3 regions of the Pseudomonas sp. AC355 genome follow, and region 2 is predicted to be linked to each of the others. Evidence: riboswitches for the same ligand, from Rfam matches in the RefSeq annotation. Region 2 holds a riboswitch; each other region holds the start of a gene.
What was found. A riboswitch is a leader RNA that binds a small molecule or an ion and turns the genes downstream of it on or off. The one in region 2 is predicted to bind cobalamin.
Positions count from the first base shown of each region.

Region 1 (7,746 bases), 270 kb from region 2:
TGAGTGGCCAGCAGTCGTTCCGCCCCAAGAACCCGCGAACACCATGCCGGCCGACGCTGCTCAAGCCGCTATTGGCGCCGCTTGAGCAGCGCGATAAAGAACAGCCCGCCCAACGCCGCCGTGGCGATGCCGATGGGCAGGTCTTCCGGCGCGATCAGCGTGCGTGCGGCAACGTCGACCCAGACCAGGAATAACGCGCCCAGCAAGCCGCTGACCGGAATCAGCCGACGATGCTCAGCGCCGACCAACACGCGGGCCACGTGCGGCACCATCAGGCCGACGAAACCGATGGCACCGGACAGCGACACCAGCACGCCGGTCAGCAGCGAGGTGCAGACGAACACCTGCAGGCGCAGCCGCTTGCCACTGAAGCCCAGGCTCACGGCGGTCTGCTCGCCGCTCATCAATGCATTCAGCCCGCGCGACAGCACCAGCAACGCCACGAAACCGGTGGCCACGCAGACCGCCGGCAACCAGATCACGTCCCAGCGCGCTGCGCCCAGACCGCCGAGCATCCAGAACACCACCGACGCCGCCGCATGGTGGTCGCCGGTGTACAGCAGCAGATTGACCAGCGCCATCAGCACGAACGACACCGCCACGCCGGCCAGCAGCAGCCGATCGCTTTCCAGGCGACCGCTGCGCCGCGCCACCGCCAGTACCAGCAGCATGCTCCCAGCAGCGCCGATAAAGGCGGCCAGCGGCAGGCTGAACACACTAAAGAACTCGCCCAGGTAAAGCACCACCAGCACCGCGCCGAGCGCTGCACCGGAACTGACGCCGAGCAGATGGGGGTCGGCCAGCGGGTTGCGGGTCACGGCCTGCAGCGCAGTGCCAACCAGGGCCAGCCCGGCGCCGACCAGCGCGCCGAGCAATACCCGCGGCGCGCGGATCAGCCAGACGATGGGCTCCTGGCTGCGGCTCCATTCAGCGCCCAGCTCCAGGCCCAGCTGCTTGCCGAGGATCCCCCAGACAGTGGCCAACGGCACCGCTGCCGGGCCGAAGCCCAGCGCCATCACACAAGAGAATGCGAGGACGACGCACAGGCCGATGATCAGCGCCCGATAAGCCGCTGCGCTGCGGATCGGCATCAGCGGCTCCCCGACTGCGGATGCAGGCCGGCGGCGAGCTTCTCGATGGCCGTGGCGTTCTCTACCGACGGCGTGACCTCCAGGTAGGACAGCACCACGAAACGCTGCTCGCGGATCGCCGTCACCGCCTGCAGTGCAGGGTTACCGAGCAGGAAGTCACGCTTCTGCTGCCAGGAACGCGGGCCGTAGTCGACGATCACGATCACCTCGGGGTCGCGCTCCACCACGCTTTCCCAGTTCACCTGGATCCAGCTGGCCGTGACATCGTCCATCACGTTGTGTCCGCCTGCCGTTTCGATCAGTGCCTGGGGCATGCCCATACGCCCGGAGGTGGTCGGGCGGTCTTCGCCGCTGTCGTAGAGGAACACCCGCGGCGAGCTGCCGGCCTGTTCGACAGCGGTGCGCACCGCCGCGATGCGCTCGCGCAGTTGCCCGACCAGTGCCTCGGCCCGCGGCTGCACCGCGAAGATCCGCCCAAGGTTGAGCAGGTCGCGGTACAGGTCATCGAGGCTGGCGCCCTGCTGTTTCATCACCCAGGAACAGGACTCACTGAGTTCATAGACGGCGATTCCGAAGGGCTGCAGGGTCGTCGGGGTGACCGCGCCACCGACCCGCATGCCGTAGTTCCAGCCGGCGAAGAACAGATCCGCATCGGCCTCCAGCAAGGTCTCTACGGAGGGATAGCGGCTGGCCAGTTCGGGCACATCGCCGAGCGAATTCTTGAAGGCAGGATCCAGGGTTTTCCAGCCGCTGATGCCGGTGTAGCCGACCATACGCTCGCGTAGGCCAAGGGTGATCAGCATGCTGGTCATGTTGATGTCGTGGCTGACCACGCGCTGGGGCGCCTGCTCGAAAGTCACGTCACGGTCACAGCTGCGCACCGTGAGTGGATAGTCGCTGGCAACTGCCGGCAGCGCGAGCAGCGCCAGCGACAGACTGCAAAAGTATCTGAGGGTCTTCATTGGGTAATCCAGGTGATCCGTGGGTAGGCATGCAGCGGATGGCTGTCGACCAACGCCCGCACACCGAATACGCGCTGCAACAGCTCGGCGCTCAGCACCTCGGCAGGTGTGCCGCTGGCGACCAGACGGCCAGCGGCCATGACATAGAGGCGGTCGCAGAAAGCCGCCGCCAGGTTCAGGTCGTGAAAGCTGGCCAGGGTACTCAGGCCGAGGCTGCGCAGGTGCTGCAACAACTCCAGTTGGTAACGCGGGTCGAGGTGGTTGGTCGGCTCGTCGAGAATCAGCAAGCCGGGTTGCTGAACCAGCGCACGGGCCAGCAACACCCGTTGTTTCTCGCCGCCGGAAAGGGTGGCGAACGCCTGACCCGCCTGCGCAGTCAGGCCGACCTGCTGCAGCGCCTGGGCCACCATTGCGGCGTCCTCGGCGCTGTCGCCGGCGAACAACCCCTGGTGCGGCGTGCGCCCCATGGCGACCACATCGGCGACGCTGAGGCCGAACTCCTGCGGAAACTCCTGCAGCACCACGGCGATGCGCTGCGCACTCCAGCGCGGGGTCTGCCGCCAGAGGTTCTCGCCGTCGAGATGCAAGCTGCCGCTCGCCGGCTCGCTGGAACGATAGGCGCAGCGCAACAGGCTGGTCTTGCCGCTGCCGTTGGGGCCGATAAGGCCGACGAACTCGCCTTCACCGATATGCAGATCGATGTCCTGCAACAGCCAGCGTGGCGCACTGCGCCGACTCTCGACGGCCCATGACAGCTTTTCGATACGTAGCCTCGACATGCCCGACTCCTGCTTGTGGCGCACCGGCAAACTACCCGGTGCGCCGGCGTTTAGAAGCTGTAGTCAGCGCTGACGAAGAACGAGCGTGGCTCGCCCAGGTACCACTGCTGGCCATTGTTGCTCGTGGTGGTGGCGTACTGACGGTCGAACAGGTTGTTCAACTGCAGGCCGAGGGTCAGATCCTTCTGCAGATGCCAGTCGAAGTTGGCGTCCACCACGGTGTAACTCGGTACCCTGACGCTGTTGGCGTTGTCGGCGTAGCGGCTGTCCACATAACGGGCGCCGGCACCGACGCTGAAACGCTCGGCAAAGTCCTTGCTCAACCACAGGTTGGCGGAACGACGCGGCACGTTGGTGGGGCGATTGCCCTGGAAATCGTCGCCACCGCTGACGAACTCGTCGTACTCGGCGCGCACCAGTGCCGCATTGGCAGACAGCTGCACGGCATAGGGCAGGCGCAGCTCGAGGGTCGCCTCGATACCATCCGAGGATTGCTGGCCAACCTGCTGCTGGACGGTCGGGTTGGCCGGGTCGGTACTGAGCAGCTTGTTCTTGACGATGTGATAGGCGGCCAGCGTCCACTCGCCACGGTTATCGAAAAACTGCTGTTTGATGCCCACTTCGGTTTGCTTGGCGGTGCTCAGATCCCACTGCTGCTGGCCCGCACTGAGAGTCAGCAGGTTGCCGACGCCTTCGGTGCTGGTGGCGTACTGACCGTACAGCGACAAGTCATCGGTCAGCGCGAACACCAGGCCGGCGCGCCAGTTGTTGCCGGTCAGGCTACGGTCGCTGCGGGTGCCGGCCAGCAGATCATCACGATTCAGGTGTACCTGGTCACGGCGCACACCGGTGACCAGTGCCAGTTGCTCGGTGAGCTGCGTGCGGTTCTCGGCGAACAACGAGAACTGACGCGCCTGATTGGCTTCGCGAGCGCGATACGGGTCATTGCTGATGTAGCTACCACCACCGGACTGGCCGAGTGGCACGCTGTCGCTGAGGGTATTGCCGAAATCATGCTTGCGCACGAAACGGATGGAGTTGTAGTCCACGCCAACCACGGTGCGGCTGTCGAGGCCGAACAGCGAATGCTGCAGGGTGAACGTCTGGCGGTCGCCGATCTGTTCCTGGGTGTGCTTGATGCTGATGAAATCGCTACGCTCGACTAAATCACCCGGCTGCCAGGTGTAGGTTTCAGCGTTGCGCCAGCGCCGCTGGGTCTTGAGGTAGTACAGCTGGTTGCTGGCACTCAGGTTGTCGCTGATCGTCCAGTCGGTCACCAAGCGGGTCGACTGGTCGTTGTACTGCAGCGTGGCGTTCTCGACGTTGTAGTTACGCTCGCGCAGGCTTTCGCGGTAGTGACCATCCACCAACGGCGTGCCGAAATACTGCTGCGGCTCCTGATTACCGTAATCGTGACTGAGGGTGAAGCTCAGGTCGTCGGTCGCCTCCCAGCGCAATGCAGCACTGATGGCCAGGCTCTCGGAATCACCACGGTCGACCCAGCCATTGCTGGCCTGCTGATTGAGATTGAAACGGTAGCTCAGGCGGTCGTTCAGGGAGCCGCCGCTATCGAGTGCCATCTGTTGACGATCATCGGAGCCGTAACCCAGACGCACGCGATTGCGGATCTCGCCCTCGAAAGGCTTCTTCGGCACCACGTTGATCACCGCGCCCGTCGCCCCTTCGCCGTACAGCACCGAGGCCGGGCCACGGAGGATGTCGATACGCTCCACCGACCAGGTATCGACCGGAAAGGTCACGGTGCCGGCGCCGACATAAAGACGGGTGCCGTCATACAGCTGCATGGTCGAGCTGTGCCCGGTAAAACCCCGGGCGGACAACGCGGTGCCGCCATTGCCGGGCGTGCCCATGAAGGTGATGCCAGGTGAACGGGTGACGGCCTCCTGGACGGTGGCGTTGTTGCGCTTCTGGATCTGCTCGGCGCCAATGCTGCTGACGCTGGCGGGCGTTTCCAGTGGCGTCAGATTCAGGCGCGAGCCGGTCGTTGCCAGCGTATGCAGATCAGGCGGCGACGACTCATCGGCCGTGCCGGTGATCGCCGTCGAGGGCAAGGCTATTGAAGCGTTCGACTCGGCGGCCTGAGCCGGCAAGGCGAACAGCACGCAGGGCACTAGGCCCATGCGCAGGGATTTGCCCGACAGGGCATCGAACAGGGAATATCGGGACATGTCGTTCCACTCGAAACAGGAATGAATGAATCCCGGAGGGAACAACGCATAGGGAATCGCAGGCGCACGAAGCCCACGGAAACCGGCCTGCGCCCGCCCACCGCGGGTTTGCCAAACAGAAGTTTCGGGCCGGTCTCCGGGCTCACGAGGGTCATGAAGCATTCACCTTCCCATGCCGTGGCACAGTGGTTAATCGAATGCTTCGCTCGCATACCGTTGCGGGGGCAGCGCCGGACTGATCATTTTGGAGGTGACCTCTCAATGACGAACCGGCTTCCCGTTTCACCCCATGCACGGCGGCATGGGACACCTGAAACTGGCGCGCATCTGACCATCGAAGCGTCGAGCCGTCAATCATCGCCATGCAGCGGCCTCGATCCATGCACCATGGCATCGCCGGCTGGGATAACATCGCCCGACCCCGGATTGGCCAGGAAACACAGGATGCAGCGAGACGATGATCGAGCGACCGGCAGGCGCTCCGCTACCGCCCCAGGCAAGCCGCCGACGCTGGCGGATGTGGCCAAGGTCGCAGGCGTTTCGCCGATCACCGTGTCGCGCACGCTCAACCAGCCGGAGATCGTCCGCCCGGAACTGCGCGAAAAGGTCTTTCGTGCCGTGCACAAGACCGGCTACGTGCCGGCCATGCTCACCGGCGTGGCCGAGCAGCGCAGCCGGCTGATTTCCCTGCTGGTGCCGACGATTGCCAATTCGATCTTCTCGGACACGGTGCAGGCGCTGATCGACACCCTCACCGAAGCCGGCCACGAGACGCTGATCGGCCTGACCAACTACAGCGCCGAACGCGAAGAGCAGCTACTCGACGCCATCTTGCGGCGGCGCCCCGATGGCATCGTACTGACCGGCACCCTACACACCAAAGCCAGCCGCACGCGCCTGTCGCGCTCGGGCATTCCGATCGTCGAGTCCTGGGATCTCGCGCCGCGGCCGCTGGACATGTTGGTGGGCTTTTCCCACGAAGCGGTCGGCGTGGCCACCGCGCGCTACCTGATGGGCAAGGGCTATCGGCGCTTCGCCGTGGTGACCCTGGATGACCCACGCGGCCACCGACGCTGCGAAAGCCTGATCAGCGAACTGGCGAGCCAGGGGATTACCGAGGTGCCGCGCGTGGTGTTGCCGCCACCGGCAACGGTGAACCTCGGCCGTGAGGGCCTGCAGCGTCTGTTAGCAGGTCGCGAGCGCCCGAATGTACTGGTGTGCAGTTCCGACACCCTGGCCCACGGCGTGCTGGAAGAAGCCACCGAACTGGGCATTCGCGTGCCGCAGGATCTGGCGGTGATGGGCTTTGGCGACCTGAGCAGCGCCGCTCACCTGCACCCGGCCCTCTCCACCGTGTGCATCAACGGCGCGGACATCGGCGTGCAGGCGGCCCGCGCGCTGGTGCAACGCCTCGATCATCCCCACGAAGAACCAGTGAAAGTGCGCATCGATACCGGTTTCAGGATCATCGAACGGCAGAGCGCATAGCCCGCTCGGCACTTGACGATGCCACCCCCGCGCACTTCAACGCCAAGGTGCGAACCAACCCAAACCGTCTTCAGTGAGGCCTCTCGGGTTGTATTCACAACCAATCCAGCCGTCATAGCCAAGTTCGTCGAGCAGGGCGAATAGCTGCGGATAGTTCACCTCGCCGGTGTCCGGCTCGTGGCGATCCGGTACGCCGGCAATCTGTATATGCCCGACCCCAGCCTGAAAGCGTTTGAAGCACGCCGTAAGATCGCCCTCCATGATCTGCGTATGAAAAAAATCCATCTGCACCTTCAGATTTGGCTCGCCCAGCTCGGCGAGAATGGCGTGGCCCTCTGCCTGATAATTGATGAAATAACCAGGTATCGAGCGGCTATTGATCGGCTCGATCAGCAGTGTCAGTCGGTGCTCGGCCAGGCGGCGAGCGGCATAGCGCAGGTTTTCCAGGTAGACCTCGCGCATCCGCGGGCGCATGCCCTCCTCGCTCACCAATCCGGCCATCGCATGCAGCTTCGGGCAGCCCAGCGCATGGGCATATTCGATGGCGCGATCGACGCCCTCGCGGAACTCCGCCTCGCGCCCCGGCAAGGCGGCAATGCCGCGCTCTCCCGCCGCGAAGTCACCCGGCGGCAGGTTGAACAACACCTGGCTCAAACCATGCTCGGCCAGCCGTTCGGCCAACTCGGCCGGGGTGAAATCATAGGGGAACAGGTACTCAACGCCCTTGAACCCGGCAGCTGCGGCGCGGGCGAATCGCTGAAGAAAAGGAGCATCGCTGAACATCATGCTGAGGTTGGCAGCAAATCGTGGCATGGCAGTCACCATTGAGCGCCGAAGGTCTGGCGCAGTTCGTCAATTTGTTCATCGTCGAGCGGGCGTACCGGCTGCTGGCGCAGCAGCAAGTAGAGCTTGGCGGTTTCTTCCAGCTCTTCGATGGCGTAGGTGGCCGCCTCCAGGCTCTTGCCCGAGACGACAGGCCCATGGTTGGCGAGCAACACAGAGCTGTGTTGCCCCACCAGGCCACGAATCGCCTCACCCAGTTGTGGGTCACCGGGGCGGTGGTAAGGGATCAGTGGCAAGCGGCCAACGCGCATCACGAAATAGGGCGTCAGCGGGGGCAGGCAAGAGGTTGTGTCCAGGCAGTCCAGGCAGGAGACAGCCGCCGAATGGGTGCAGTGCAGGTGCACGATGGCGCCGGAGTCCTCCCGACCCTCGTACACCGCACGGTGCAGAAAGG
Region 1 covers NZ_OZ409843.1:405,833-413,578, reverse strand. Annotated here, with positions in the region: gene ACZ0AI_RS02010 (FecCD family ABC transporter permease) at 69-1,091, opposite strand; gene ACZ0AI_RS02005 (ABC transporter substrate-binding protein) at 1,091-2,053, opposite strand; gene ACZ0AI_RS02000 (ABC transporter ATP-binding protein) at 2,050-2,832, opposite strand; gene ACZ0AI_RS01995 (TonB-dependent receptor) at 2,883-5,021, opposite strand; cobalamin riboswitch at 5,132-5,350, opposite strand; gene ACZ0AI_RS01990 (LacI family DNA-binding transcriptional regulator) at 5,466-6,509, shown strand; gene otnI (2-oxo-tetronate isomerase) at 6,546-7,322, opposite strand; gene otnC (3-oxo-tetronate 4-phosphate decarboxylase) at 7,328-7,746, opposite strand, start outside.
Region 1: another riboswitch for cobalamin. It lies ahead of ACZ0AI_RS01995 (TonB-dependent receptor); the one in region 2 lies ahead of cobO (cob(I)yrinic acid a,c-diamide adenosyltransferase).

Region 2 (7,746 bases):
ATGCCAGAGGATCGAACAGCGACACCCAGCCCATACCCAACCCCTCGGCTCTGGCGGCGAGCCACAGATTCTGAATGGCGCAGGACAACGACGCCATATCCATTTCCGGCAAGGTACGGCGGCCGAATACATGGGATTCACGGCCGTCCATCAGCGCCGCGACCAGCACCTCGGCGCACTCACGAACGCCCTCGACTTTGAGCCGCATGAATTCGTCGGAGCGCTCGCCCAGGGCCTCGGCGGTCAGCCGACGCTCGGCCTCGACCAACTGATAGATGTCTTCACGTAGCGCCGGCCGGGTGATGCGGATGAAGCGCCAAGGTTGCATCAACCCCACACTGGGTGCCTGATGCGCCGCCTCGAGTAGCTTCGCGAGCACTTCGGGCGCTACCTCACCACCACTGAAATGGCGCATATCGCGGCGTTCGGCGATAGCCCGATAGACCGCGGCGCGCTCCTCAGGACTGAAGGCGTGGTCGCTCATGGTCGAAACAATGCCGCTGCGGCCGCAGGATTGGATGGCATATAGAAGTGGATATAGGACGCGGTAAGCCGACCGAGACGGAACACTGCTTCGCTGACCGGTTTGTCATTGGGGCACTCGCCACGAGCCAGTGGCTCCAACTCGGACTCGAGCCGCGAATGGTGGTAGCTGTGACCCCGCAACAGCCCCTCAGGCAGCGTTACGGCCTGCAGCGCGAGGGCGACCAGGCGCTTCTGCATCTGTGCATGGCCAGGCACCAACCCTGCTAACTCCGCCCGTTCGCCTGCCACGTCGCTCAGCGAGTCGAGCAGGTAAAGCATGCCACCGCACTCGGCGAGGATAGGCTTGCCGGCTTGCTGATGAGCGGTGATGGCCTCGATCATCGAACGGTTCGCGGCCAGCGCCTGCAGATTCAGCTCGGGATAACCACCGGGCAGATAAAGGCTGTCCACCTCGGGCAGGCTTTCATCGGTCAGCGGGCTGAAGAACGTCAGGGTCGCGCCCATCCGCTCCAGCAGATCGAGGTTGGCCTGATAGGTGAACGCGAAGGATGCATCGCGGGCTACGCCGATGCGTACGCCCTCCAGCAGCGGCAACGGCGCTGCAATCGGCGGGGCGGCGAAGGTCACAGGTGGCGGCAGGGTTACCGTCGCGGTCTGAGCCAGCGCATCGGCAGCGGTATCCAGGCGCACATCGAGGTCGGCGAGCTCGGCTGCCTGCACCAGGCCCAGGTGGCGGCTCGGCAATTCAATGGCGGCGCTGCGCGGCAGCGAGCCGTACCAGCGGATCGAAGCCGGCAGGCTATCGCGGATCAGATCGTTGTGACGCCCGGGATTGACGCGGTTGCCAAGCACGCCGGAGAACGGCAGATCCGGCTGATAGCTAGCAAGACCGACGGCCAGTGCGCCGAAGGTCTGGGCCATGGCGGAGCCATCGATCACGCCCAACACTGGTACGCCAAATCGGCGCGCGAGGTCGGCGGCGGATGGCGAGCCGTCGAACAGGCCCATCACGCCTTCGATGAGAATCAGATCGGCCTCGCCAGCAGCCTCCCACAACAAGCGACGGCTCTCGTCCTCGCCGACCATCCACAAGTCCAGCTGATAGACCGGATTGCCACTGGCACGGGAGAGGATCATCGGGTCGAGAAAATCAGGCCCGCACTTGAACACCCGCACCCGCTTCCCCTGCCGGGTGTGCAGGCGTGCCAGGGCCGCAGTGACGGTGGTTTTACCCTGCCCCGAGGCTGGAGCCGCGATCAACAGTGCAGGACAGTGACGCGGCGTGCGCTCACCCGCATCGGATGCAGACGCTGTAACGATCAAAACTCCACGCCTTTTTGTGCTTTTACGCCAGACTTGAAGGCATGCTTGACGAGCGTCATCTCGGTGACGGTATCGGCTGCTTCAAGCAGCGCTGGCGGCGCGCCACGGCCGGTCGCGACAACGTGCTGAAGCTCGGGGCGCGATTCGATATCACGCAGCACCACGTCCACATCCAGATAACCGTGCTTGAGGGCGATGTTCAATTCATCCAGCACCACCAAGGCGATCTGCGGGTCGTTCAGCAGTTGCCGGGCGACCTCCCAGGCCTGCACGGCTTTCTCGATATCGCGCTGCCGATTCTGGGTATCCCAGGTGTAGCCCTCGCCCATCACGTGATAGCTGACCTCATCGGGAAAGCGGCGGAAGAAATGCTCTTCGCCGGTGGCCATGCCGCCCTTGATGAACTGCACCACGCCGACCTTGAGACCATGTCCCAGCGCCCGGGCAACCATGCCGAACGCGGAGCTACTCTTGCCCTTGCCATTGCCGCTGTGCACCAGCAACAGGCCATACTCGTCCTGAGCCTGGGCGATCTTCTCGTCCATCAGGGCTTTCTTGCGAGCCATACGGGCGTTGTGCCGCGCGTCGCGCTCTGCTGATTCTCGGCTTGGGGATGGGGTCGATTCGCTCATGGGATCTCCTCAGCGCAGGGCCAATCGGCGCACGCAGGTGAAGCGCTCGGGCAGGAAACCGGGTTCATGCCGGACGATAAAGGAATCACACAGGAGTAGGCAGGAGCTGACCGGATCGATCACGCACCGGCCGCGCCCACCGCGCAACTCTGGAAAAAGCGACAGGCCGGTCTCCGGGCTTGCGAGCGCCGCGTTCATCAGAATGCGGCCACCGACGCAGCCTTCCCGTATCGGCGATACAGTGGCTGAAAGCGTGGCTTGGCTCGTTTACCGTTGCGGGGGCAGCGTCGGCATTGCCTGCTTGCTGGAGCAGCGGCGCACCGACTTCCCAGTTTCACCCTCGGCCAAAACCGAGGACACCTGAAGCAAGCGGCGAAGGGTAAGGATTGGCCGCCTCAGCGTCAATCGAAGACTCAGGGATGACTAGCCAACTCGACCGGAAAAACCCGCTTCGCTTCGATATAGGTACGCTGCCAGTAGCTGTTGGCGAGGCTGTCCAAGCGCACGGTGCCGCCCGAGGACGGTGCATGCACGAAGCGTCCTTCGCCGACGTAGATGCCAGCATGGCTAACCTGGCGGCCGCCACTGGTGGCAAAGAACACCAGATCACCACTGCGCAGGGCATCACGCCCTACGGTCGGCGCGCGCATGCTGATCAGTTCGCGCGTCGACCGCGGCAACTGGATGCCCGCCGCATCACGGTAGACGTAACCGATCAAGCCGCTGCAATCGAAACCGCTGGCTGGGGTATTGCCGCCGTAGCGGTAAGGCGTGCCGACAAGGCCCAATGCACGAAACAGTACATCGTCAGCGCCCCCCTGATAATTACCAGGTACAGGTGCTACGACAACGGGTTGCGGAGCAGGTACGGGTGCACGACTGGAGCACGCACTGAGCAGTGCTGTGAGCAGCAAGAGGGCGATGCGAATGGTGGCAGTCATGGACGGACGATCCCGGAGCCTGAATGCGCCCTACTCTGCTCCGTTCACAACTGCAGTGCAAGCTTTAGCTTTATGCTGCAGCCGCTTGAAAACTATCAAGATGTTGCCCGATCTGTGCAGATCGGACATTTACCACCTCAATGCTGAGACGCCAGGTGCTCGGTCGGCGCCATCGCCAGGACACGCTTGGCTTCGATGAAGGTACGTTTCCAGTAGCGGTCATCCAGGCTATCGATCCTCACGCCACCGCTGCGGCTGCTGGAGGAATGGATGAACTGATCATCGCCCAGATAGATACCGGCATGGCTGACGCGGCCACGACCTGCCGTGCTGAAGAACACCAGATCACCGGGCTCCAGCGCCTTGCGCTCGACCAGCGGCGCGTCGATGTTGATCATGTCGCGCGTCGAGCGCGGCAGCTCCATGCCAAGCTCTTCACGGAACAGGTAACCAATAAAACCGCTGCAATCGAAACCGGTTTTCACCGAGCTGCCCCCGAACCGGTAGCGGGTACCGATCAGCGAGAGGCCTTTTTCGAGAACACTGTCTGCAAGCTGTGGCAGCTCGTACGGTGCGTGGCCGGCAAAATCAGCGGCTGCATCGTCTTCAACGACATCGATCCGATCCAGAACAGGCGCTGCGACTACCGGCCGGGCAGGCAAAGAAGCCTGGGCTGGGGCATCGTTATGGGATTGCGGAGCATGGTTAGCGCAGGCGGCGAGAACCATCGTCAGTGCGAGAGGCACGAGGGGTGCGAAGCTTTTGCGCATGGGCACGACCGTGGCATGAAAAATGAACAGCCGCGACTATGCCCTCTAACGGGGCCATATGCAAATTCTATGACGATTAATGTGACTCAGTAGTTCCGGAAAAACATCTAAGGCCCTTTCTTCCAGCCTGAAGTCAACCAGATCGCTAACCTCGCTTTGCGACAAATTGACCTCCACCGTCACCCCACCAGACTGGCGAGTGCGCAGCAGCGGCTCGACTATATAAGGGAAGCTTGCGCTGGTGCCGACGCTGATCACCAGATCGAACCCTTTCTCCAACTGCGTATACAGACGACCGACGGCCTCCTCCGGCAGCATCTCACCGAAAAGCGTCACCGGCGGGCGCAGCACACCACCGCAACTGCCGCACAGAGGCGGCAACGGTTGTTGCAGATGCTTGACGAGTCCCTCGTCCACGCCGCCACAACTCTGGCAATGCAGCGGCGCCAACTCACCGTGAATTTCGATCAGTCGATCTGCCGGACTGCCAGCCAGGCGGTGGTAACCGTCGATGTTCTGAGTGAGCACCCAACATTCAGGCTTCAAGGCCTGCAACTCGGCAATCGCCTTGTGACCGGCGTTTGGCTGGGCGGCCAGGCAGGCGGTGCCGAGCTGTGCCAGGTACTTCCAGCACAGCGCCGGGTCGCGGCGCAGCATGTCGCCAGATAGCGCCACTTCGATCGGTACGCCCTCTGCGGTGTGGCCGTTGTACAGACCACCGAGGCCGCGGTAGGTGGGCAACCCGGAGTCGGCAGACAGGCCTGCTCCGGTGATGATCAAAATCCTCTGCGCGGCAGCGACGGCTGAAGCGAGGCGCGGCAGATGGGGATGCATCAGTGGTTGACCGTATGAGCCAACATCACTGACAGCTGGCACATGGGCCGACCACTTTCCGCATGCCACTGATTGAAGGCAGCTTGAACCGCAGCGCGGTCGCGCTGACTGCTTGGTACCTTGTCGACAATCTTCTGAGCCTTGAGCGCTGCGACCATGTCATCGGAAGGAATAAAGGTGTCTTTGCCAACCATACGCAGAAAGCGCGATGCAGAAAGGCCGCCGAGCTGAGTACCCTGCTTGGCCAACCAGTGCCAGAGCCCGACGATATCGGTCACCGGCCAATCGGCGATCAGTGCGCCAAAGGCAAAGCCGGGGCGCGGGGTGATGGTTTTCGCAGCGGCAGCCGGCCCGCTCAACGCGCCACGCTCCACGTCGAGAATGAACTGCGCGTTACGGGGTACGCTCTTGAGCTTGCCCAGGTGGCGGATCAGGCGAGCGTCCTGCATCAGACGCTCGAGGCGTTCGCCGCCCATCAGCACGACCTTTTCCGGATCGAAACCGAAGAACACTTCTTCGAAGGCCGGCCACTTGGCGTCCACCAGGCTGTGTTTGAGACCCGCCCGGAAGATGCGCAGGCTCATGATCGACAGGTAGCGATCATCGCTTAGAGCACGGAGCTTCTTGTCAGAAGCCGGTTGCGGCAGGCGCGCCTCGAGGGCTTCCAGCGAGCCGAAGCGGTTCACGCAGTATTCATGCATCCATCGGTAATCGTGCATCGTTTGCCTTCGGATCTACTGGAGTTTGAACGGTGCAGCGAAGCGACCCTCGCTCACCTCGATGAAACCTTCGCCGCCGAGGCGCTTGAGGCGACCGTCGAAGCTGCCGCGCACGCCCCAGTCGTCGATGCCGTCGATCCTGAGGTCGAACGTGGCGCCATCATCATGACTGAGCGCCGACCAGATTTCTGTGCCGTCCTCATGCTGTACGGCATAACGACTGACCAGCCTGGAGCCTGACAGGCTGTAAGTACCTGGCTTGATCTCACCGCCCAGCGCCCACAATTCGAAATCGTAACTGTCGCTCATGGCCCCATCGTCCAGACGACCGCCAATGACAAGATGCTCTCGGCTCTCGGCCAACTGGGCCACCAGCCGCGAATCGAAACGCATGGCCTTACCACCCAGTTCAAGCGTCAGATGGCCCTGCTCGCTACCGCCACCGCAGCCACTCAGCAACAGACAGAACATCACCAGCATGGCCTTGTACATGGCTTGGACTCTTACAGGTTCATCACGTTAAGAAAGCGCGGCGTGGCCTGCTCATCGATTTTCAGGCTGGTGAAGTCGAACAGATTGCGATCGGCAAGTTGCGACGGCACCACATTTTGCAGGGCACGGAACATGATTTCCGTGCGACCCGGCGATTTGCGCTCCCAGTCCTGGAGCATCTCCTTGACCACCTGACGCTGCAGGTTTTCCTGGGAGCCGCAAAGGTTGCACGGAATGATCGGGAATTCCTTGAGATTGCTATAGGCCTCGATATCGGCCTCGTTGCAATAGGCCAGCGGGCGAATCACCACATTGCGCCCGTCATCGGCACGCAGTTTGGGCGGCATGGCCTTGAGCGTGCCGCCATAGAACATGTTGAGGAAGAAGGTCTCGAGGATGTCGTCACGGTGGTGACCGAGGGCCATCTTGGTCGCGCCGATCTCGTCGGCGAAGGTGTACAGGGTGCCGCGGCGCAGGCGCGAACACAGCGAGCAGGTGGTCTTGCCTTCCGGGATCTTCTCCTTGACCACCGAGTAAGTGTCCTTCTCGACGATGTGGTACGGCACACCGATGGACTCCAGATAGGCCGGCAGCACGTGCTCGGGGAAGCCTGGCTGCTTCTGGTCCATATTCACCGCGACGATCTCGAAGTGAATGGGCGCGACCTTCTGCAGATAAAGCAGGATATCGAGCATGGTGTAGCTGTCCTTGCCACCGGACAGGCAGACCATCACCTTGTCGCCCTCCTCGATCATGTTGAAATCGGCAATGGCTTCGCCGGCCTGACGACGCAGGCGTTTTTGCAGCTTGTTCTGATTGACCGAGAGGGTGCCCATGGCGCGCGGAAATCCGGTAGAAGTACTGAAGCCGCGCATTTTACCCAGAAAACCAGGCATACCCCAGCCACAAAACGGCCAACCGTCGCCGATTGGCGTGGCGCCCGATTGTGCAAGGCGATATTCCTTCGGCTAAGGTGAGCCAATGAACGAAGAAAACGCCCCCAACACACGACTGCTCGAATTGCTCCAGACCGCGCCCGAAGGGCTTTCGGAATACGAGCTGCTGCTGCGCCTGAATCGCTGGCAAGGCGCCGAAGAGCGCCTGCCCACGGATACCCTGGAGTTGTTTCGCAGCCACTTTCTGCTGTTCCATACGCTTTATCGGCTGCGCGACCAGTTGGCTGCCGAACAATGTGCCTTGCTGCAGATCAGCCCGCTGTGCATTCGGCTGCTGCCGTATCAGGCGGGCGAAAGCGCATTGAGCGAAAAGGATCCGTTGCGCGAGTACTACCTCGACCTGACTCATCTGCGCGATACCGATGCCGACGATGTGCAGAAACTGCTTGGCGCGTTTTGGGTACGCCTGCAGGGCGGCGAGGAAAAACAATCCGCCCTCGCCGTTCTCGAGCTGGATGCGCACAGCGGTGATCTCGACCTGTCTTTCATCAGGCAGCGCTACCGACAGCTGGTCAGCATCCATCACCCGGATCGCGGCGGCAGCACGCAGCAGTTGCAGAGCATCAACCACGCCATGGAGACACTGCAGCGTT
Region 2 covers NZ_OZ409843.1:678,753-686,498, reverse strand. Annotated here, with positions in the region: gene bluB (5,6-dimethylbenzimidazole synthase) at 1-484, opposite strand, end outside; gene ACZ0AI_RS03270 (cobyrinate a,c-diamide synthase) at 481-1,806, opposite strand; gene cobO (cob(I)yrinic acid a,c-diamide adenosyltransferase) at 1,806-2,441, opposite strand; cobalamin riboswitch at 2,589-2,820, opposite strand; gene ACZ0AI_RS03260 (C40 family peptidase) at 2,855-3,382, opposite strand; gene ACZ0AI_RS03255 (C40 family peptidase) at 3,520-4,152, opposite strand; gene ACZ0AI_RS03250 (NAD-dependent deacylase) at 4,198-4,986, opposite strand; gene ACZ0AI_RS03245 (DNA-3-methyladenine glycosylase I) at 4,986-5,705, opposite strand; gene ACZ0AI_RS03240 (hypothetical protein) at 5,721-6,197, opposite strand; gene ttcA (tRNA 2-thiocytidine(32) synthetase TtcA) at 6,209-7,033, opposite strand; gene ACZ0AI_RS03230 (DNA-J related domain-containing protein) at 7,179-7,746, shown strand, end outside.

Region 3 (7,746 bases), 3.0 Mb from region 2:
GCGGCACCGAGCGAAAGCGATCGACCAGGGTCTGAATCGATTGTGCATATAGCTGCAACTGGCCGTGGGCCTCGCTGCTGCGATCTTCCCAGGCCCGCTGTTCGGCGTAGCGGCTGGCCAGCCACAGGCTGACGGCCAGGCCGAAGATGACCAACAGCACGATGGCGACGATGCGATAACGCAGAAACAGGGTGGTCATGCACGACTCGAATTTTTATGATGCCGGCATGTTAGCCCGAAATGCGCGCGGGTCGCCTATGAGGATGCCGCGGCTTTTGTAGCCTGAGTTAGCCGAAGGCGTAACCCGGGACGACAGGCTCGGAATAATCGCCCGGCCCCGGGTATCGCTACGCTCAACCCAGGCTACGGGCGATACCGGTCACGGCCGCACCATCATCAGCTCGGGCACCGCACGGCCAGCGACCAGTTGCTCGTCGACCAGGCGCACCACGTCTTCCTCGCTACGCACCTGATACCAGTGACCCGGCGGATAGACCGTCAGCGTCGGGCCCTGATCGCAGGGGAACTGGCACTGGGTACGGGTGATATGCACACCGCCCTCGCACTCCAGCTTGCCGGCCGCCTTGACCTTCTCGCGCAGCATCTTCCACAGCGGCAGAGCGCCACGGCGAGTGCAGCGCGGACCGTTGCATAGCAGCACGCGGTACTGGTGAGCGGGAATCTTCGACCAGGCGTGACTGCCGGGCAGCGCTGGCACATCGACGCAGCCCAGATGCAGCTCCGGGCGCTCGAGCAGTACACAAGCGGCCCCGGCCGCGTCGGCATCGAGCTGGCCGAACAGGCTGGTGACAAAGACCCGTGCAGGATCGGTCAGGCTCGCCAGTTCGCTGCGCAGCCAGTCGACATGCTGGCTGCTGCTCTGCGCCTCCAGGTCGATCATCAGCAGCCTGCCGCTGCCCTCCTTCACGCGCTGCCAGAGGCCGTCATAACCGGCGCCGGTATCGACGATGTCGGCCAGCGCAGCCTCGCCACGCAGCTCGACCAGGCGGGCACGAAACAGCTCGGCAAAGGAGCCGTCGAGCAGATCCGAGCCGGCGAACAGCACCTGAGCGTAGGGCGTGGTAGTCATGGGTAGGCTCCGGGAAAAGGGCGGCAGTCTAACAGCGTCGTGACGGACAAGGTTTCGTAGCCTGAAACTCGACGCCATGGCTCAGCAGCGCCTGCCACAGCGCTTCGGGTTCGGCGAACTCGCGATCCACAGCGGGCAACGAGGGTCGCTGCAACACCAGCACCGGCACGCCACGCTCACGAGCGACCTGCAGCTTGTGCTCGGTGGCGGCGCTGCCACTGTTCTTGCTCACCAGCACATCGCAATCGAGCCGCTCGAACAGCGCGCGCTCATCGTCCAGGCTGAACGGCCCACGGGCGCCGATCACTTCGGCACGTGGCGTGGCAGGTTGGCTCTGCAGGCAGCGCACGGTCCAGTGCTGGTGGGCGGGAATCTCGTGCAGATGCTCCAGTGGCTCGCGGCCCAGGGTGAACAGCGGGCGCTGGAAATCGCTCAGTGCGGTGATCAGCGAGGGCCAGTCGAATACCTCACGCCAGTCATCGTCGGGTGATGAAACCCAGCCCGGGCGACGCAAGGCCCAGCAGGCAATACCAGCCAACTGGGCGGCATGGGCAGCGTTGCGGCTGATCTGCGCAGCATAGGGATGGGTGGCATCGACCAGCAGGTCGATGCCCTGCTTGTGGATAAAATCCGCCAGCCCCTCGACACCACCAAAGCCACCGACACGTACCTGGCAGGCCAGATCCTCCGGCACCTTGCCCAGCCCGGCCAGGCTATAGATATGTGCGGGGCCAAGGCGACGGGCAAGATTCAGCGCTTCGCCGATCCCGCCCAGTAGCAGGATGCGGCTCATAACGGCTTGCTGACCTGCAGCAGGGTGATCGGCAACGCGGCGCGCCAGGTGTCGAAACTGCCAAGCGGGCGCGCCTGGGCCACTTCGATACGGGTCAGCTCGCCGCCCTGGTCGCCACGAAAGGCGATCAACGCCGCCTCGCTCTGCAGGGTCACGGCGTTGGCCACCAACCGACCACCGGGCTTGAGCGCGCGCCAGCAACTTTCCAGCACGCCGGGCGCGGTCACCCCGCCACCGATGAAGATGGCGTCTGGCGCTGCCAGCCCGGCCAGCGCCTCGGGTGCCCGCCCGGCCACCAGTTGCAGGCTCGGCACGCCAAGGGCATCGCGGTTGTGGGCGATATGCCCCTGGCGTCCTTCATCAGCCTCGATGGCGATGGCGCGGCAGCTGGGGTGCGCGCGCAGCCACTCGATGCCGATGGAGCCGCAACCGGCACCGACATCCCAGAGCAGTTCGCCGGGCAGCGGCGCCAAGCGCGCCAGGGTGATGGCGCGCACATCGCGCTTGGTCAGTTGTCCGTCATGGCGATAGGCATCGTCCGGCAGGCCCGGCGTGAGCGGCAGGCGCATGGCGTCATCACTGGCCACGCAGTCGATCGCCACCAGATTCAGATCAGCAGATCGAGCCAGCGACCAGCCATCAGCCAGGCCATCGATACGCCGCTCACGCTCACCGCCCAGGTGTTCGAAGACGCTCAGCCGACTGGGGCCGAAGCCACGCTCGCGCAGCAATGCGGCAATGGCCGCCGGGCTCTCGCCATCGTTGCTCAGCACCAGCAGGCGTACGCTGGGATGAATCTGCGCATTGAGCGCTGCCAGCGGACGACCCACCAGCGAGACCAGAGGTGTGCTCTGCAGTGGCCAGCCCAGGCGAGCCGCCGCCAGCGAGCAGGAGGAAGGCGCCGGCAGAATATGCAGCTCCTCGCTCGTCAGCTCGCGGGCCAGGCTGGCACCGACACCGAAGAACATCGGGTCACCGCTGGCCAGCACGCAAACCGGCGTGCCGCGGCGCTCCAACACCGGCGCCAGGGAAAAGGGCTTGGGCCATTCCAGACGTGTGGCACGGATGCAATGCGGCAACAGCGCCAGCTGGCGCTCGCTGCCAAACACCTGTTCGGCCGCCAGCAATGCATGTCGCGCCGCCTTGCCGAGGCCGGGGTAGCCGTCTTCACCAATGCCCACGACGGTTAGCCAGCGTGTCATGCGTTTTTCCTCGTTATCAAAATCGCCCAGATCGTTCCTCACGCTCCGCGTGGGAATGCCGCCCAGGACGACGCTCCGCGTCCGATGCTGCACGCTATCGGACGACGCGGCTTTTCATCCTAGCGAACAAAGCGGGCATAATAGCGCCTCTGTCGGTGTCCGTCGGCTACGTGGTACGTAGGCGCGGGCCTAAGAGGGAACACGAGCAGATCGTTCTGCGGCGTGGCTGCCCCCGCAACTGTTGCAGCGAGCGCATGCGCCAATCGCCACTGGGAAACCGGGAAGGCCGGCCACGCGCCATGACCTGCGAGCCAGGAGACCTGCCGACGGATTCAGTCGCATGTGCCCACACCGGGCGGGGTGTCCCGGTGATAGAAGCTCCTCCTTCTCTGGCCTATCCTCGAACGGATGCCCATGTGACCCGACCCCGGTGATCCGTTGAAACAGGCTTTTTGCATTCCATCCCCTGCTGTTCGCCCCTCGGCCTGTCCGGGGTTGCTGCGTATCGTGCAGGCGAAGGATGGCGGCATCTGCCGGATCAAGCTGGCCTGCGGGCGCCTCGATGCCACCGGAGCCGAGCGCATAGCCCAGGCCGCACAACACCATGCAGGCGGCGTGATCGAAGCCACCAACCGCGCCAACCTGCAGATTCGCGGCATCCACGCCGGCAGTGAAGACGCATTGATCGGCGAGTTGCTGGCCGCCGGCCTCGGCCCGAATTCACCCTCTGCCGACGATGTGCGCAACCTGATGGTCAGCCCGGCGGCCGGCCTCGATCCGGCGGCGCTGGTCGACGTATCACCACTGGCCGCCCGCCTGCTGACGACGCTGGAGAACACCCCACGCCTGCACGCGCTGTCGGCCAAGTTCGCCCTGCTACTCGATGGCGGCGAACGCCTGGCCATGCTCGAACACCCTCACGATATCTGGCTCAGCGCCCTGCCGCTGGATGGCCAGATCGGCTATGCGTTCGGTCTCGCCGGTTGCCCGCCACAAGCGCCTGGCGATGTGCCCGCGCTGGCCGTGGTGCCCGAGGCCCATGCCGATGAGCTGCTGCTGGCGCTGCTCGACCTGTTTCTTGAACTGGCCACGCCCGAGCAGACACGCATGCGCCACCTGCTCGCCACTCACCCTGCTAGCGAACTGCTGCAGCGCCTGGGCGAGCGTCTGGGTGACGTGCTGCTGAGCGCGGATGAGTGGCGACGCCGCCCGGCCGAACCTCAAGCGCATATCGGCATCGGCGCACAGCGCCAGCCTGGCCGGGTATATGTCGGTGGCGTCCCTCCATTGGGCCGGCTCGACGCCGAACAGCTGCTCGGACTCGCCGCCTTGGCTCGACGTCTGGGCGATGGCAGCCTGCGCATGACCCCCTGGCAGAGCGTGTTGCTGCCCAATGTCGCCACAGCCGATGCGCAGGCAGCCCTCCAGGCGCTGGAGGGGCTCGGCTTGCTGGTCGATGCCGATGCGCCGCTAGCCCGCATCATCGCCTGTACCGGCTCAAGCGGCTGCGCCAAGGGCCTGGCCGATACCAAAGCCGATGGATGCCGCATGGCCGAGACGCTGAAGGCTGGCCGCCGCCTGGCCGGCCTCCACCTCAGCGGCTGCAGCCGTTCCTGCGCCGCCGCCCACCGTGCCCCCGTGACCCTGCTGGCGGTAGCCGAAGGCCGCTACGATCTGTTCGCCCGCCAGGCGGACAGCAACGATTTCGGCGCGCCACTGGCCCGCCACCTGACACTTGACGAGGCCAGCGAACTGCTGGCCTCGCTTCCCGATACCTGGAGTTTCACCCGATGACCGATTACATCCGCGATGGTCAGGAGATCTATCGCCATTCCTTCTCCATCATCCGCGCCGAGGCCGACCTGAGCGCCATTCCGGCGGATCTCGAGAAGCTCGCGGTGCGGGTCATCCACGCCTGCGGCATGGTCGATGTGGTGCAGGATCTACGCTTCTCCACGGGTGCCGGTGCGGCCGGTCGCCAGGCCCTGGCCAATGGCGCGGCGATTCTCTGCGATGCGCGCATGGTCGCCGAAGGGGTGACCCGTGCGCGCCTGCAAGCGGCCAACCCGGTGCTCTGCACCCTCAACGATGCTGGCGTGCCTGAGCTGGCCAAGAAGCTGGGCAACACCCGTTCGGCGGTGGCGCTGGAGCACTGGCGCGAGCATCTCGAAGGCTCGGTGGTGGTAATCGGCAACGCACCTACCGCGCTGTTCTATCTGCTCGACATGCTGGCTGCGGGCGCGCCCAAGCCAGCGCTGATTCTCGGCTTCCCGGTGGGCTTCGTGGGCGCGGCGGAGTCCAAGGATCTGCTCGCCAGCACCTTTGCCGAGCATGGCGTGCCCTACGTGATCGTCCAGGGCCGTCGGGGCGGTAGCGCCATGGCCGCCGCCGCGGTCAACGCCCTGGCCACGGAGGTCGAGTGATGAACGGTATGGACCGCCCCGGAAAAGGCCGCCTGCTGGGCCTGGGCGTCGGCCCGGGCGACCCCGAGCTGATCACCCTGAAGGCCCTGCGCCTGCTCAAGTCGTCACCCGTGGTCGGCTACTTCGTGGCCAAGGCCAAGGCCAATGTCGGCCAGGGCGGCAACGCCTTCGGCATCATCGAAGGCCACCTGGACGACAGCCAGCAGCGCCTGCCACTGGTGTATCCGGTAACCACCGAAAAACTCGAACCGCCACTGACTTACGAAGGCGTGATCAGCGACTTCTACGACACCTGTGCGGTGCAGATCGCCGAGCATCTGGATGCTGGTCGCGACGTGGCGGTGATCTGCGAAGGCGACCCGTTTTTCTACGGCTCCTACATGTACCTGCACGACCGCCTGGCCGAGCGCTACGAGGCCCAGGTGATCCCCGGCGTGTGCTCGATGCTCGGCAGCGCGGCGGTGCTCGGCGTGCCGCTGGTGTACCGCAATCAGAGCTTGTCGGTGCTCTCTGGCGTGCTGCCCGAAGACGAGCTGCGCGAGCGCCTGCGCGATGCAGAAGCCGCCGTGGTGATGAAACTGGGGCGCAACTTCGAGAAAGTGCGTCGCGTGCTGCAGGACCTTGGTTTGCACGACCGTGCTCACTACGTGGAACGGGCGACCATGGCCAACCAGCGCATCGTGCCGCTGGACGATGTCGAGCCCATGGCCTCGCCGTATTTTTCAATGATCGTGGTGCCCGGTGAGAAGTGGCGGGGTTGAACCGAAACAGCTGTCTCGCAGTAAGCACCTTTTCCGTAGGAGCCAGCTTGCTGGCGATATCGATGGCCAAATCGATAGTTGTGTTGCGGGTCGGATCGTTTCGCCGGCAAGCCAGCTCCTACATGACTCCAGCGAACTCGCCTGCCTGTTCCTGACAGTGGATAAACCATGACCTCTTCACCCGCCATCGTCATCCTCGGCCCCTCTGCGCTGGCCACTGCGCGGCGCATCCAGGCACTTTATCCACAGGCCGTCATCCATGGCCTGCGCGGGCGGGTCGAGGCTGATCAAGCCTATGACGACTTCGGCGACAACCTGCGTAGCCTGTACCGCAGCGGCACGCCGATCATCGCCTTGTGCGCCGCTGGTATCGTCATCCGTAGCCTGGCGCCGCTGCTTGCCAGTAAAGGTGCCGAGCCACCGGTGCTGGCCGTAGCCGAAGACGGCAGCGCCGTGGTGCCGCTGCTCGGCGGCCTGGGTGGCGTCAACCGCATGGCCAGGGAGATCGCCGCGACGCTGGAAACCAGCGCAGCCATCACCACAAGTGGCGAACTGCGCTTCGGCACCTGCTTGCTCGACCCGCCGAGCGGTTATGCCCTGGCCGACCTGGAGCAGGGCAAGCGCTTCGTCTCCGACCTGCTCGGCGGCGAAAGCCTGCGCATCGATGGCACCGCGCCGTGGCTGAACGAAGCCAGCCTGCCGCTGGCCGAGGATGCCGGCCGCACCGTGCGGATCACCACCGAGCAGCGCCCCGCGCAGACTGACGAACTGCTGATCCATCCACGCACACTGCTCGTTCTGGTCGACAAGGCAGATGACCTTGCAGCGGCCATCCGCCAGGCATTCGAAGACTCGCGCCTGGCGCCGAAATCCCTGGCCGCCCTGCTAGCCCCCCAGGCGCTGATGGGTGACAAGCGCCTGACCCAGGTCGCCAGCGACCTCGCCGTACCGCTGCGCTTCGTCCGTGCTGACGATGGACTGCCACCTCGGGTGCACCGCAGCGAAAACCTGCAGTTGCTGCAGGCCGACTCGCCCGAAGCGGCGCAAGGCATTGGCCGCCCCCGCGGTCGCCTGAGCGTGATCGGTCTGGGCCCCGGCGCCGCCGAACACATGACCCCCGCGGTACGCCGCGCGCTGGACGAAGCCGAAGACCTGCTCGGCTACGAAACCTACGTGAAAATGGCCGAGCCGCTGCGCCCGGAACAGGTGCGCCACTGCAGCGACAACCGTGAAGAGCTGCAACGCGCCCGCCATGCCTTCGAACTGGCCGCCAGTGGCCGCCGCGTGGTGGTGATTTCCTCCGGAGACCCCGGCGTTTTCGCCATGGCAGCGGCGGTGCTGGAGGCGTTGGAAGAAGCGGACGCACCCGCTGACTGGAACAGCGTCGAGCTGGAGATTCTGCCCGGCGTGTCCGCCGCCCTGGCCACCGCCGCCAAGGCCGGTGCGCCGCTGGGCCACGACTTCTGCCTGATCTCCC
Region 3 covers NZ_OZ409843.1:3,666,035-3,673,780, forward strand. Annotated here, with positions in the region: gene ACZ0AI_RS17270 (sensor histidine kinase) at 1-199, opposite strand, end outside; gene ACZ0AI_RS17275 ((2Fe-2S) ferredoxin domain-containing protein) at 380-1,090, opposite strand; gene ACZ0AI_RS17280 (cobalt-precorrin-6A reductase) at 1,119-1,883, opposite strand; gene cbiE (precorrin-6y C5,15-methyltransferase (decarboxylating) subunit CbiE) at 1,880-3,085, opposite strand; cobalamin riboswitch at 3,222-3,427, shown strand; gene cobG (precorrin-3B synthase) at 3,524-4,879, shown strand; gene ACZ0AI_RS17295 (precorrin-8X methylmutase) at 4,876-5,508, shown strand; gene ACZ0AI_RS17300 (precorrin-2 C(20)-methyltransferase) at 5,517-6,269, shown strand; gene cobJ (precorrin-3B C(17)-methyltransferase) at 6,438-7,746, shown strand, end outside.
Region 3: another riboswitch for cobalamin. It lies ahead of cobG (precorrin-3B synthase); the one in region 2 lies ahead of cobO (cob(I)yrinic acid a,c-diamide adenosyltransferase).